3 regions of the Methylobacterium sp. E-016 genome follow, and region 2 is predicted to be linked to each of the others. Evidence: predicted binding sites of a transcription regulator. Region 2 holds the regulator's gene; each other region holds the start of a gene.
What was found. Region 2 encodes LexA, which represses DNA repair genes until DNA is damaged. Its sites were predicted from a motif close to TGTTCNNNNTGTGTTCNG; they were not measured.

Region 1 (3,768 bases), on a different contig from region 2:
CGCCGGCGGCGAGCGCCAGGGGGCGCGACTTCGCCTGGTACCGCATCCAGGTCCGCCCGCTTCCGCGGCCGGGACGGGCCGCCTCGCTGTGGACGGTCAGCGACATCACCGCCGAGCGCGAGCGCCAGGAGAACGTCTTCCAGGAGCTCCAGCACGCGATCGACTACCTCGACCACGCGCCCGCAGGCTTCCTCTCGATCGATCCGACCGGGGCGATCGTCTACATGAACGCGACGCTGGCGGCCTGGCTCGGCTACGACCTCGCGGTCGTCGGCCCCGGCGGCCCGCACCTCTCCGAGATCGCGCCCGCCGCCGACGCGCTGATCCAGAATGCCGGGCTCCCCGGCGAGGTCCGCACCGACCGGTTCGACCTCGACCTGCGCCGCCGCAACGGCCACCCGATGCCGGCGCGGCTGTATCACCGCGTCGCCTTCGGCAAGGACGGCAAGCCCGGCGCGTCGCGGACCTTCGTCATCAACCGCTCGGCCGGGGCCGAGAGCGACGAGCCGCAGCGCGCCGCCGAGGTGCGGCTCGCGCGCTTCCTCAACAACTCGCCGATCGCGATCGCGACGCTGGACCGCTCCGGCCGGATTGCGCGGGCGAACGCCTCGTTCGCGCGCCTGTTCGGCACCCTGCCGCGGCACGCGGTGGCCGATTCGGCCGCCGGCGCCGAGGAGCCGAACGTCGCCGAATCGGTGGTCGAGCGCGACCGCCCGGCGCTCGATGCAGCGCTCGCCAAGGCGGCGAGCGGGCTCTCCGAGATCGAGCCGATCGAGGTGATGCTGATGGGCAATGCCAACCGCTCGGCGCGGGTCTGGCTCAGCCCCGCCGGCGGGGAGGGCGCTCCGGGCCAGGAGCCGGAGGAGGCCGATCGCGAGCCGCTGATCCTCTACGCCCTCGACACCACGGCCCAGCGCCAGCTCGAGCAGCAGATCGCCCAGACTCAGAAGATGGACACCGTCGGCCAGCTCGCCGGCGGCATCGCGCACGACTTCAACAACGTCCTCCAGGCGATCATCGGCTACTCGGACCTGCTGCTCGCGAGCCACAAGCCGACCGATCCGGCCTTCCAGGACATCATGCAGATCAAGCAGAACGCCAACCGGGCGGCGGGCCTCGTGCGCCAGCTCCTGGCGTTCTCCCGCCGCCAGACGCTGCGCCCCGAGGTGATGAACGTCGGGGAGGCGCTCTCGGAGCTGACGCTGCTGCTGAAGCGCCTGCTCGGCGAGCGGGTCGGGCTCGACCTCAAGCACGGGCGCGACATCTGGCCGGTGAAGGCCGACGTGAACCAGTTCGAGCAGGTGATCGTGAACCTCGCGGTCAACGCCCGCGACGCGATGCCCGGCGGCGGCCGCCTGCTGATCCGCACCGCCAACGTGCTCGACCCGGGCGCCGCCGCGAAGCCCGACGGGCGCGGCGGTGCGCCGGCCGGCGACCACGTGCTGATCGAGGTGCTCGACACCGGCGAGGGCATCCCGGCTGACCTGATGGAGAAGATCTTCGAGCCGTTCTTCACCACCAAGGAGATCGGCAAGGGGACCGGCCTCGGCCTCTCGACGGTGTTCGGCATCGTCAAGCAGTCGGGCGGCACCATCGACGTGCAGTCGACCGTGGGCGAGGGCACGAGCTTCCGGATCTACCTGCCGCGCCACGAGCCGGCGGCGCTGCCCGAGCCGGCGCCGACGCCGGCGCTGCCGAGCCCGACGGCCGACGCGTCCGCTCCCGCCACCGCAGCGCAGGCGCCGGGCGAAAGCTTCGTCCTCGTCGGCGATCCGCCCGCGCCGCCGGCCCCGAAGGCGCCCCCGCGAAAACCCTCGGCCGACCATACCGGGCAGGGGGTGATCCTGCTCGTGGAGGACGAGGATCCGGTCCGCGCCGTCAACAGCCGCGCGCTGTCGGCCCGCGGCTACACCGTGCTTGAGGCCGCCTCCGGCATCGACGCGCTGCACATCGTGCGCGAGGGCGGCCACCAGATCGACCTCGTCGTCTCGGACGTGGTGATGCCGGAGATGGACGGCCCGACCCTGCTGCGCGAGATCCGCAAGCACCTGCCGGAGCTCAAGGTGATCTTCGTCTCCGGCTATGCCGAGGACGCCTTCCGCAAGAACCTGCCGGAAGGCGAGACCTTCAACTTCCTGCCCAAGCCCTTCAGCCTGAAGCAGCTCGTCGAGACGGTGAAGGCGACGATGGCCGAGCCGTGAGGCGGCGGGCAGGCGCGGAAAAGGCTCTTCGGCGAGCCGATTCTGCCCTTGCTCGATGAGAACAAAACGGGTACATCAAATGCAGGTTCCAGCGCATTGAGATGCGCGCCCAACCCCTGCATAAGGATGCCGCACGATGGCTCAGGCCGCACTGAAAGTGGTGGAAACCCCCGGCATGGTGGACAAGGACAAGGCGAAGGCGATCGACGCCGCGCTGTCCCAGATCGAGCGGGCCTTCGGCAAGGGCTCGATCATGCGGCTCGGCAAGAACGACAAGGTGGCGGAGGTCGAGACCGTCTCCACCGGGTCGCTCGGCCTCGACATCGCGCTCGGCGTCGGCGGCCTGCCGCGCGGCCGCGTCATCGAGATCTACGGGCCGGAATCGTCGGGCAAGACCACGCTCGCGCTCCACACCATCGCCGAGGCCCAGAAGAAGGGCGGCGTCTGCGCCTTCGTCGATGCCGAGCACGCCCTCGACCCGGTCTACGCGCGCAAGCTCGGCGTCCAGCTCGACGACCTGCTGATCTCGCAGCCCGACACCGGCGAGCAGGCGCTCGAGATCACCGATACGCTGGTGCGCTCCGGCGCGATCGACGTGCTGGTGGTCGATTCGGTGGCGGCGCTGACGCCGCGCGCCGAGATCGAGGGCGAGATGGGCGACAGCCAGCCCGGCCTCCAGGCCCGCCTGATGAGCCAGGCGCTGCGCAAGCTCACCGGCTCGATCTCGCGCTCGAAGTGCATGGTGATCTTCATCAACCAGATCCGGATGAAGATCGGCGTGATGTACGGCAGCCCGGAGACGACCACGGGCGGCAACGCGCTGAAGTTCTACGCCTCAGTCCGTCTCGACATCCGCCGCATCTCGACCCTCAAGGACCGGGACGAGGCGATCGGCAACCAGGTCCGCGTCAAGGTCGTGAAGAACAAGGTCGCGCCGCCGTTCAAGCAGGTCGAGTTCGACATCATGTTCGGCGAGGGCGTGTCGAAGGTCGGCGAGCTGATCGATCTCGGCGTCAAGGCCGGCATCGTCGAGAAGTCCGGCGCCTGGTTCTCCTACAACAGCCAGCGGCTCGGCCAGGGCCGCGAGAACTCCAAGGGGTTCCTGCGCGACAACCCCGAGATCGCGGGCAAGATCGAGACGTCGATCCGGCAGAATTCGGGGCTCGTCGCCGAGAAGATCCTGGAGAACGCCAAGCCGACCGAGGACGAGCTCGACGAGGGCGAGGCGTAGTCCGCACCGCCCCTCCGAAGCGGCACACCGAAACGAAGAAGCGCGCCGGCCCGGGAGGGCGGCGCGCTTCTTCGTTATGAAGCCCCGAATGGGGAATGCCGGACTGGCCGACGCCTCGGCTCAGACGGCGCGAAGGCTCACGCCGAAAAGCCGGCCGGCTCGAACAGGAAGTCGTCGATCGTCGGGATGCTCACGGAGAGCCCGGCATAGGCCGGCTTCGACAGGCGCCACGGCCGCTCGGCCCGGGCGCGGATCGCCTCCGAGGGACGCAGGCGGCGCAGCGAGCCTTCCGGCTCGACCTCCTCGACGGTGAGGAAGCCGTAGACCTGCAGCCGG
Region 2 (3,768 bases):
CCGCCGCGCTCGGGTGCCTCGCCGCGGGGCTGCTGCTCGCGACGCTCCCGGTCTCGCGCCTACGCTGGCTCGCCCTGCCGCCGGCGCTGCTTGGGCTCGGCTTGGCGACGATGCCGGCCCGCTACGACATCTACGTCGACCGCCAGGGCAGCGGGGCGGCGGTGCGCCGCGCCGACGGCAGCCTCGTCGCCCTCGGGCGGCCGTCGAACTTCGTGCTGGAGCAGTGGCTGAAGGCCGACGGCGACGGCAGGCCGGGCGCGCAGGCGACGGGCGGTTCCGTTTGTGACCGGATCGGATGCACGCTTCGGTTGGCCGACGGGCGCGCGGTGGCGCTTCTGAAGGATCGCCGCGGCTTCGCGCAGGATTGCGCCAAGGCCTCGGTGCTGATCACGGCGCTCGCCGCACCGCCGGGCTGCGCCGCCGCCCTCGTCATCGATCGCGCCTACCTCGCCAGCCACGGCGCCGTGGCGATCCGCGTCGAGTCGAATGGCTTCATTCTGGCCGACACGCATGAGCCGGGACGGACGCTGCCGTGGCGCCCCGCGATGGTCCGTCCCCCGCCCCAGGGAACGGATGACGCGGCAGCGGGCGGATCGTCGCCCGCGGCCGAGCCCAAGCCGAAGGACGTCCCGTTCCAGGGCATGGCCGTACCGCCCCCCCGGGCGGAGGACGCCGACCCGGCACCCGACGATCCGGCCGCGGACGGCCCGAACCCGGAGATGCCGGGCGAGACCCTTCAGTAACGGCGCACGAGGCTAACCAGGCGGCCCTGGATCTGCACCCGATCCGGCCCGAGCACGCGGGTCTCGTAGGCCGGGTTCGCGGCTTCGAGCGCGATCGAGGAGCCGCGACGGCGCAGCCGCTTCAGCGTCGCCTCCTCGTCGTCGATCAGCGCCACGATGATGTCGCCGGTGTTGGCGGTGTCCTGCTTGCGGATGACCACGAGGTCGCCGTCGAGGATGCCCGCCTCGACCATCGAGTCGCCGCGGACCTCCAGGGCGTAGTGCTCGCCGCCGGCCAGGAAGTCCGGCGACATGGTGATCGCGTGGCTCTGGTTCTGGATCGCCGAGATCGGCGTGCCGGCCGCGATCCGGCCCATCACCGGGATCGACACCGCGCGACCGCTGTCGTCGACCATCTGCGTCGTGGAAGGACGCGGCGGCACGGCCTTCGAGCGCCCGCCCTCGACCACGCTCGGGGTGAACCGGCGCGGCGCGGCGGGAGCTGCCGGCACCGGGGCGGGCGCGCTGGAGCGGCCGGCGCCGTCGGGCATGCGCAGCACCTCGATCGCCCGAGCCCGATTCGGAAGCCGGCGCAGGAAGCCGCGCTCCTCCAGGGCGGTGATCAGCCGGTGGATGCCGGATTTCGACTTGAGATCGAGGGCATCCTTCATCTCGTCGAACGACGGCGGAACACCGTCCTCGCGCATCCGCTCGTCGATGAATCGCAGGAGATCCAGCTGTTTACGGGTCAGCATCGGCGCGGCTCGCAAGAATGCGCGGCCACACGAAGGTGGAGCCGCAGAAACAAAACACGAACACGTTAAACGTTCGTCAAGTGTTCCGCAAGGGTTCTCATCGGCCGATCCGACCGGTGCGTCGAATTTCGTCGCGCGCCGAGCCCCTTTTCGATCGCTGCGCTGCGGGGCTCAGCCCTCGAGGCTGCGGCGCACGGCGCGGGCGGTGACCGCCGAGACGCGCACGTTCGATTCCCGCGTCACGCCGGCGATGTGCGGGGTCAGGATGAGGTTCGGCACGTCGATCAGCGCCGCGCCGCCCGCGGCGTCCACGGGCTCCCGGGCGAACACGTCGAGCGCCGCCCCGCCGAGGTGCCCGGACCGAAGCGCCGCGGCGACCGCGGCCTCGTCCACGACGCCCCCGCGGGCGGCGTTGATCAGGATCGCGCCCGGCCGCATCCGCGCGATCGCCGCCGGCCCGATCATGTCGCGCGTCGCCTCGGTCAGCGGCACGTGCAGCGAGAGCACGTCGCTCGTTGCGACCAGCGCGTCGAGGGCCAGGCTCGCCACCGCGCCGTGCGCCGGGCGCCACGCGGCGTCGTCGGGCGCGAGGTGCGGGTCGAAGGCGGCGATGGTCATGTCGAGGGCCGCCGCACGGCGGGCGGTCTCGCGGGCGATCGCGCCGAAGCCGACGAGGCCGAGGCGCTTGCCGGCGATCTCGCGTCCCATCAGCGCGTTGCGCGGCCACGCGCCCGCGGCGACCTGCGCGCTCGCGCCGTAGGCGCCGCGCAGCAGCAGCAACGCGGTGCCGATCACGTACTCGGCCACCGCGCCGTCGTTGGCGCCGGTCGCGGGATGGACGGCGATCCCGCGGGCGGCGCAGGCGGCCAGATCGATGTTGTCGAGCCCGACGCCGAGGCGGCCCACCACCCTGAGGTCGGGTGCCGCCGCGAGCAGGCCCGCGCGCACCTGCGTGCGGTTGCGGACGATCAGCCCGGACGCGCCCGCGAGCGCCGCGCGCAGGGCGTCCGGCCGGTCGACCAGGGTCGGATCGTAGAGCGTCTCGAACCCCGCGAGCTCCGCCGCGATCGCGGCCTCGTCCATGAACTCGCTGATGACGACCTTGCGCATGGGGCGGCGATCCTTCTCCGCGGCCGGGCCGGTGCCGGCGGGCTGCCCGCTCTGCCGCGGCGTCCGGGCGACGTCGCGGCTGGGGGCATCGTCATCACGCAGCCGAGCGCGTCGGTAAAGGCGACCGCGCCGCCTATCCGAGTGGATGCGCCGATCGCAGCGCGATTAACCGCTTCGCAATGCCGCCCGGCGTAACGTCCCGGGCATGAGGTGCGACCAGCGACAGCGCCTCCCGACATTGCGTGACCGACGCCGACGGCCGAGCCGGCGATTCGGAGACACCGGAGCAGTTTGACCATGGCCCTCGATCTCAGCATGCCGATCCTGGTCGTCGACGACTACCAGACGATGGTTCGCATCATCCGCAACCTGCTCAAGCAGCTCGGCTTCGAGGAGGTCGACGACGCCTCCGACGGCACGGCCGCGCTGGCGCGCCTCAAGGGCCGCAAGTACGGCCTCGTGATCTCCGACTGGAACATGGAGCCGATGACCGGCTACGAGCTGCTTCGCCACGTCCGCGCCGACGAGGGCCTGCGCACCACGCCGTTCATCATGGTCACCGCCGAGTCGAAGACCGAGAACGTCATCGCCGCCAAGAAGGCCGGGGTGAACAACTACATCGTCAAGCCGTTCAACGCCGCGACCCTGAAGAGCAAGATCGAGGCGGTCTGCGGCGCCTGACCGACCTTTCGGGGCCGACACGCGGAGGAATGCTGACGATGGGTTTGCAAAGACCGCTCGGCGCGACGATCAACCCGGCGACCATGGTGTCCGAGTTGATCGAGATCGCGGACTACATCGCCCACGTGCGCGACGAGATCGCGGCCCTGCGCGCCAACGAGCTGACGCACGACCGCATCCCGATGGCGCACGAGGAGCTCGGCAACGTCCTCGCCGCGACCGCCGGCGCCACCAACACCATCATGGAGGCGGCCGAGTCGATGCTGGCCCTGCCGGACGGGCCGGAATACCGCGCCGCGGTCGAGAGCGGCATCGGCACGATCTTCGAGGCCTGCGCCTTCCAGGACATCACCGGCCAGCGGATCGGCAAGGTGGTCGCCGCCCTGCAGCAGTTCGAGCTGCGGCTCGCGCGCTTCGCCAGCGCGGTGCGGGCGCGGGACGCCGCCGGACAGGACCCGGCCGAGGCCGAGCGCAACGAGCGCGCCCAGCGCCTGCTCCTC
Region 3 (3,768 bases), on a different contig from region 2:
GCGGGCTGCCTCGATGGTGGCGTTGAGGGCGAGCAGGTTGGTCTGGTCGGCGATCTGCGAGATCAGCCCGACGATCTGGGCGATGCTGCCGGCCGCCGTGGCGAGCCGCCGGACCTCGCCGGCCATGCCCTCGGCGTCTCGCTCGGCCGCCGCCGCGAGGTCGGCCGAGGCCGTGACCTGGGTGCCGATCTCGGCGACCGAGGCCGAGAGCTCCTCGGTCGCCGCCGCCACCGTGTCGGCCGAGAGCGCCGCCTCGTGCGACGCGCGGGCGACCTGAAGGCTCAGCGACGAGGCGTCCCCAGCCGCCCGCGTCATGCCGTGGGCCGCCGCCTCGAGCTGGATCGCCGCCGCCGAGACCGCCTCGACGATGCCGCCGACCCGGTCCTCGAACCCGTCGGCGAGCTCGAGCGCCGCCGCGCGCCGGGCCAGCTCGGCGTCGGCCGACATCCGCTCCTGCGCCGCGCGGCTGCGGCGGCGCTCGGCGACGTTGTCGCGGAACTCGATCGCCGCGGCGGCGATGGCGCGGACCTCGATCGGGCCGCCCTGGGGAATCGCCACGTCGTCGTCGCCGCGGCCGATGGCGGTGAGCGCCCGCGACATCCGGATCAGCGGCCGGGCCACCGCGGTGCCGAGGCCGAAGGCGAGGGCGCCCGACAGCAGGAAGATCGCGAGCGCCGCCCCCGACCAGATCACGAGCGCCCGTTCGGCCGTCGCGCGAACGCCGCCGGCCTCCGCGGCGAGGTCGGCGGTGAGGTGGTCCTCGACCGCCTTGAGGCCGTCGATGCGCTGGGTCGCGAGTCGAAACCAGAGCGGGGCGTCGCGGAAGGCCAGGGCTTCGCCGGGCATGGTCTCGAGGGCGACCTTGCGCAGGCGCGCCACCTCCCGCGCCGGGGCGGTGGCCTCCGCGGCATCGAGCAGGGCTCCTTGCGCCGGCTCCGCCCGGGACCGGAACAGGCCCTCGTAGGTGGCCTGGTCGGCTTGGAGGGTGGCGAGGCGGCGAATCCCGGCGAGGTCGAGGCTGCCGGTGGCGAAGGCGGCGGAGGCGGCGGCACGCTCCTGGCCGGCATATTCCTTCATCGTCAGGAAGGCGGCGTAGGAGGCGGCGTGGTTGGCGATCCCGACGGGGCCGATCACGCCCGACAGGGCGCGGACCAGCCCGAGGCCTTCGCCGATCAGACCGGTATAGACGGCGGCCGCCTGGGGCGCCGTCGGCTTCAGCGCGTCGACGGCGTTGCGCTGCGCGTCCAGGCCGTCGAGCGCCTGCGCGAAGGCGTTGGCCTTGCGGGTGAAGGCGGGGCCGTAGGCCGCCGCGCCGGCCGTGACGGCGGCGGCGAGGCCCTGGCGCGCGGCGTCGGTGCGGGCGCGCTGCGCGACCAGCTCCGCCTTGAACTGCGACCCCTTCGAGGCGAGGAACAGGCTGGAGGCGCCGCGCTCGCGCTGGCCCTCGTGCGCGAAGGCGCTGATCCGCGAGGCGAGGCCGACAAGGTCCTCGACCTGGACCATCTCGGCGCGCTGCGCCATCCGGTCGGAGATCGCGACACCGGCCACCGCGGCGAAGGCGAGGCAGGGCGCCAGCGCCACCGCCACGATGCGTCCCCGCAAGGACATCGGAACACCGGTCTTCATTCGCCCACGCATCCCAAGTCTTCGCACCGCGTCGATACGGACGACTGCGCTACAACCGGTAAAGACGCCGTTGCCATCACAGGTCGATGCGCTGTTCGATCGTCGCGGGCGCGATCTTCAACGGCGGGAGCCCGTCGGCAGCGTATTCGCGGACCCGGACACCAGGACATCGGCGGGCGATGCGGACGCGTCGTCGGGGCGACCCCCGGGCACGACTTCCGGACCTGCGCGAAGATCCGCGATCCCGCCGACGGATCGGGACGCGGCGGCATGCATTCCGGACGCCCGATCAAGACGCCGCGCCCGGCGCCGCCCTATCACGAGGCGCCGAGAGCGCGCGCGGCGGGTCGGCCGCGACGACGCCGGGCGTACCCTTGGGAGGCCATCATGATCCGTACCATCCTCGCCGCGAGCCTGCTGATCGCCGGCCTCGCCGCCGCCCGGGCCCAGACCGGCGACATGTCCTGCGCCGACTATCTCAAGGCCGACGCGCAGGCGCAGGCCTCGATGAGCGCCGCCGACAAGGCGATGATCGCCGCCGACCCGCAGGCGGCCGCGATGGACGCGAAGATGCGCGCCTACTGCAAGGCCAACCCGAAGGCCTCCTCGTCCGAGGCGGCGATGAAGGCGATGCAGTAATCCCGCCGGAGCCGCGCGCCCGGCACGGGCGCGCGGTGATCCTGGTCGTCGGCCGCCCCCCGAACGGGGCCGGCGCAGCGAAAAGATGCGGGCGGCCGCAGGGCCGGACGCGTCGCGGAACAAGGGCCGAGTTGCCCACGTACGCGTTTCGTTCTAGCAGACACGCGAGCATGCCGGGCCTGCGTCCCGCCCGCCGCACCTTGCCGAAGGCTTCGGACGGACGACATGACCCGGCGCGGCGGTCGCTTTCGCGATCGCCGGATCCCGCCCGTGTCGACGCCTCGAAAGACCGCCCCCGCCATGGCCAAAGCCGTCGCCGCCAAGACGCCTGCTGGCAACAAGACGCCTGCTGCCGATAAGACGCCTGCTGCCAAGACGCCCGCCGCGAAAGCGCCGCCCGCCAGGAAGCCCGCGAAGGCGAGCCCGGCCGCGCGGGCGGTCGAGGCCGAGGCCGGTGTCGACGCGAAGCTCGAGCGCCTGTTCGACCGGGAGACGCCGGCGGAGCGCGACCGGCGGGTGATCTCGGTGCGCGGCGCCCGCGAGCACAACCTGAAGAACGTCGACCTGACGATCCCGCGCGACAAGCTCGTGGTGTTCACCGGGCTCTCGGGCTCCGGCAAGTCGTCGCTCGCCTTCGACACGATCTACGCCGAGGGCCAGCGCCGCTACGTCGAGTCGCTCTCGGCCTATGCGCGCCAGTTCCTGGAGATGATGTCCAAGCCCGACGTCGACCAGATCGACGGGCTCTCGCCGGCGATCTCGATCGAGCAGAAGACCACCTCGAAGAACCCGCGCTCCACGGTGGGGACCGTCACTGAGATCTACGACTACATGCGCCTGCTCTGGGCCCGCGTCGGCATCCCGTACTCGCCGGCCACCGGCCTGCCGATCGAGAGCCAGACCGTGCAGCAGATGGTCGACCGCGTCCTGGCGCTGCCCGAGAAGAGCCGGCTCTACCTGCTCGCGCCCGTGGTCCGCGGCCGCAAGGGCGAGTACCGCAAGGAGATCGCCGAGTTCCAGAAGAAGGGCTTCCAGCGCCTGCGGATCGACGGCGAGTACTACCCGATCGACGACGTGCCGAAGCTCGACAAGAAGCTCAAGCACGACATCGACGTGGTGGTGGACCGGATCGTGGTGCGGGCTGACATCGCGAGCCGGCTCGCCGATTCCTTCGAGACGGCGCTCGAGCTCGCCGACGGCATCGCCGACATCGAGTTCGCCGACGTGCCGGAGGGCGAGACCCGGGAGAAGATCACCCTCTCGTCGCGCTTCGCCTGCCCGGTCTCGGGGTTCACCATCGCGGAGATCGAGCCCAGGCTGTTCTCGTTCAACAACCCGTTCGGCGCCTGCCCGACCTGCGGCGGCATTGGCCACGAGATGCGGATCGACGCCGAGCTGGTGATCTCCGACGAGGCCCTGAGCCTCAAGCGCGGCGCCATCGGCCCGTGGGCGAAGTCGACCTCGCCCTATTACGGGCAGACGCTCGACGCGCTCGCCCGGCAT

Region 1: recA (recombinase RecA) is a predicted target of LexA. The motif match lies at 2,259-2,276, and genes of this name have one in related genera.
Region 3: uvrA (excinuclease ABC subunit UvrA) is a predicted target of LexA. The motif match lies at 2,404-2,421, and genes of this name have one in related genera.

Annotation. Positions count from the first base shown of each region.
Region 1 covers NZ_JAKSYF010000201.1:12,690-16,457, forward strand. The annotation lists gene cckA (cell cycle histidine kinase CckA) at 1-2,201, shown strand, start outside; gene recA (recombinase RecA) at 2,338-3,432, shown strand; gene MKK68_RS28280 (hypothetical protein) at 3,570-3,768, opposite strand, start outside.
Region 2 covers NZ_JAKSYF010000072.1:69,154-72,921, forward strand. The annotation lists gene MKK68_RS07630 (ComEC/Rec2 family competence protein) at 1-743, shown strand, start outside; gene lexA (transcriptional repressor LexA) at 737-1,477, opposite strand; gene MKK68_RS07640 (NAD(P)-dependent oxidoreductase) at 1,649-2,587, opposite strand; gene MKK68_RS07645 (response regulator) at 2,885-3,268, shown strand; gene MKK68_RS07650 (protein phosphatase CheZ) at 3,307-3,768, shown strand, end outside.
Region 3 covers NZ_JAKSYF010000140.1:93,590-97,357, reverse strand. The annotation lists gene MKK68_RS21120 (methyl-accepting chemotaxis protein) at 1-1,608, opposite strand, end outside; gene MKK68_RS21115 (hypothetical protein) at 2,014-2,265, shown strand; gene uvrA (excinuclease ABC subunit UvrA) at 2,566-3,768, shown strand, end outside.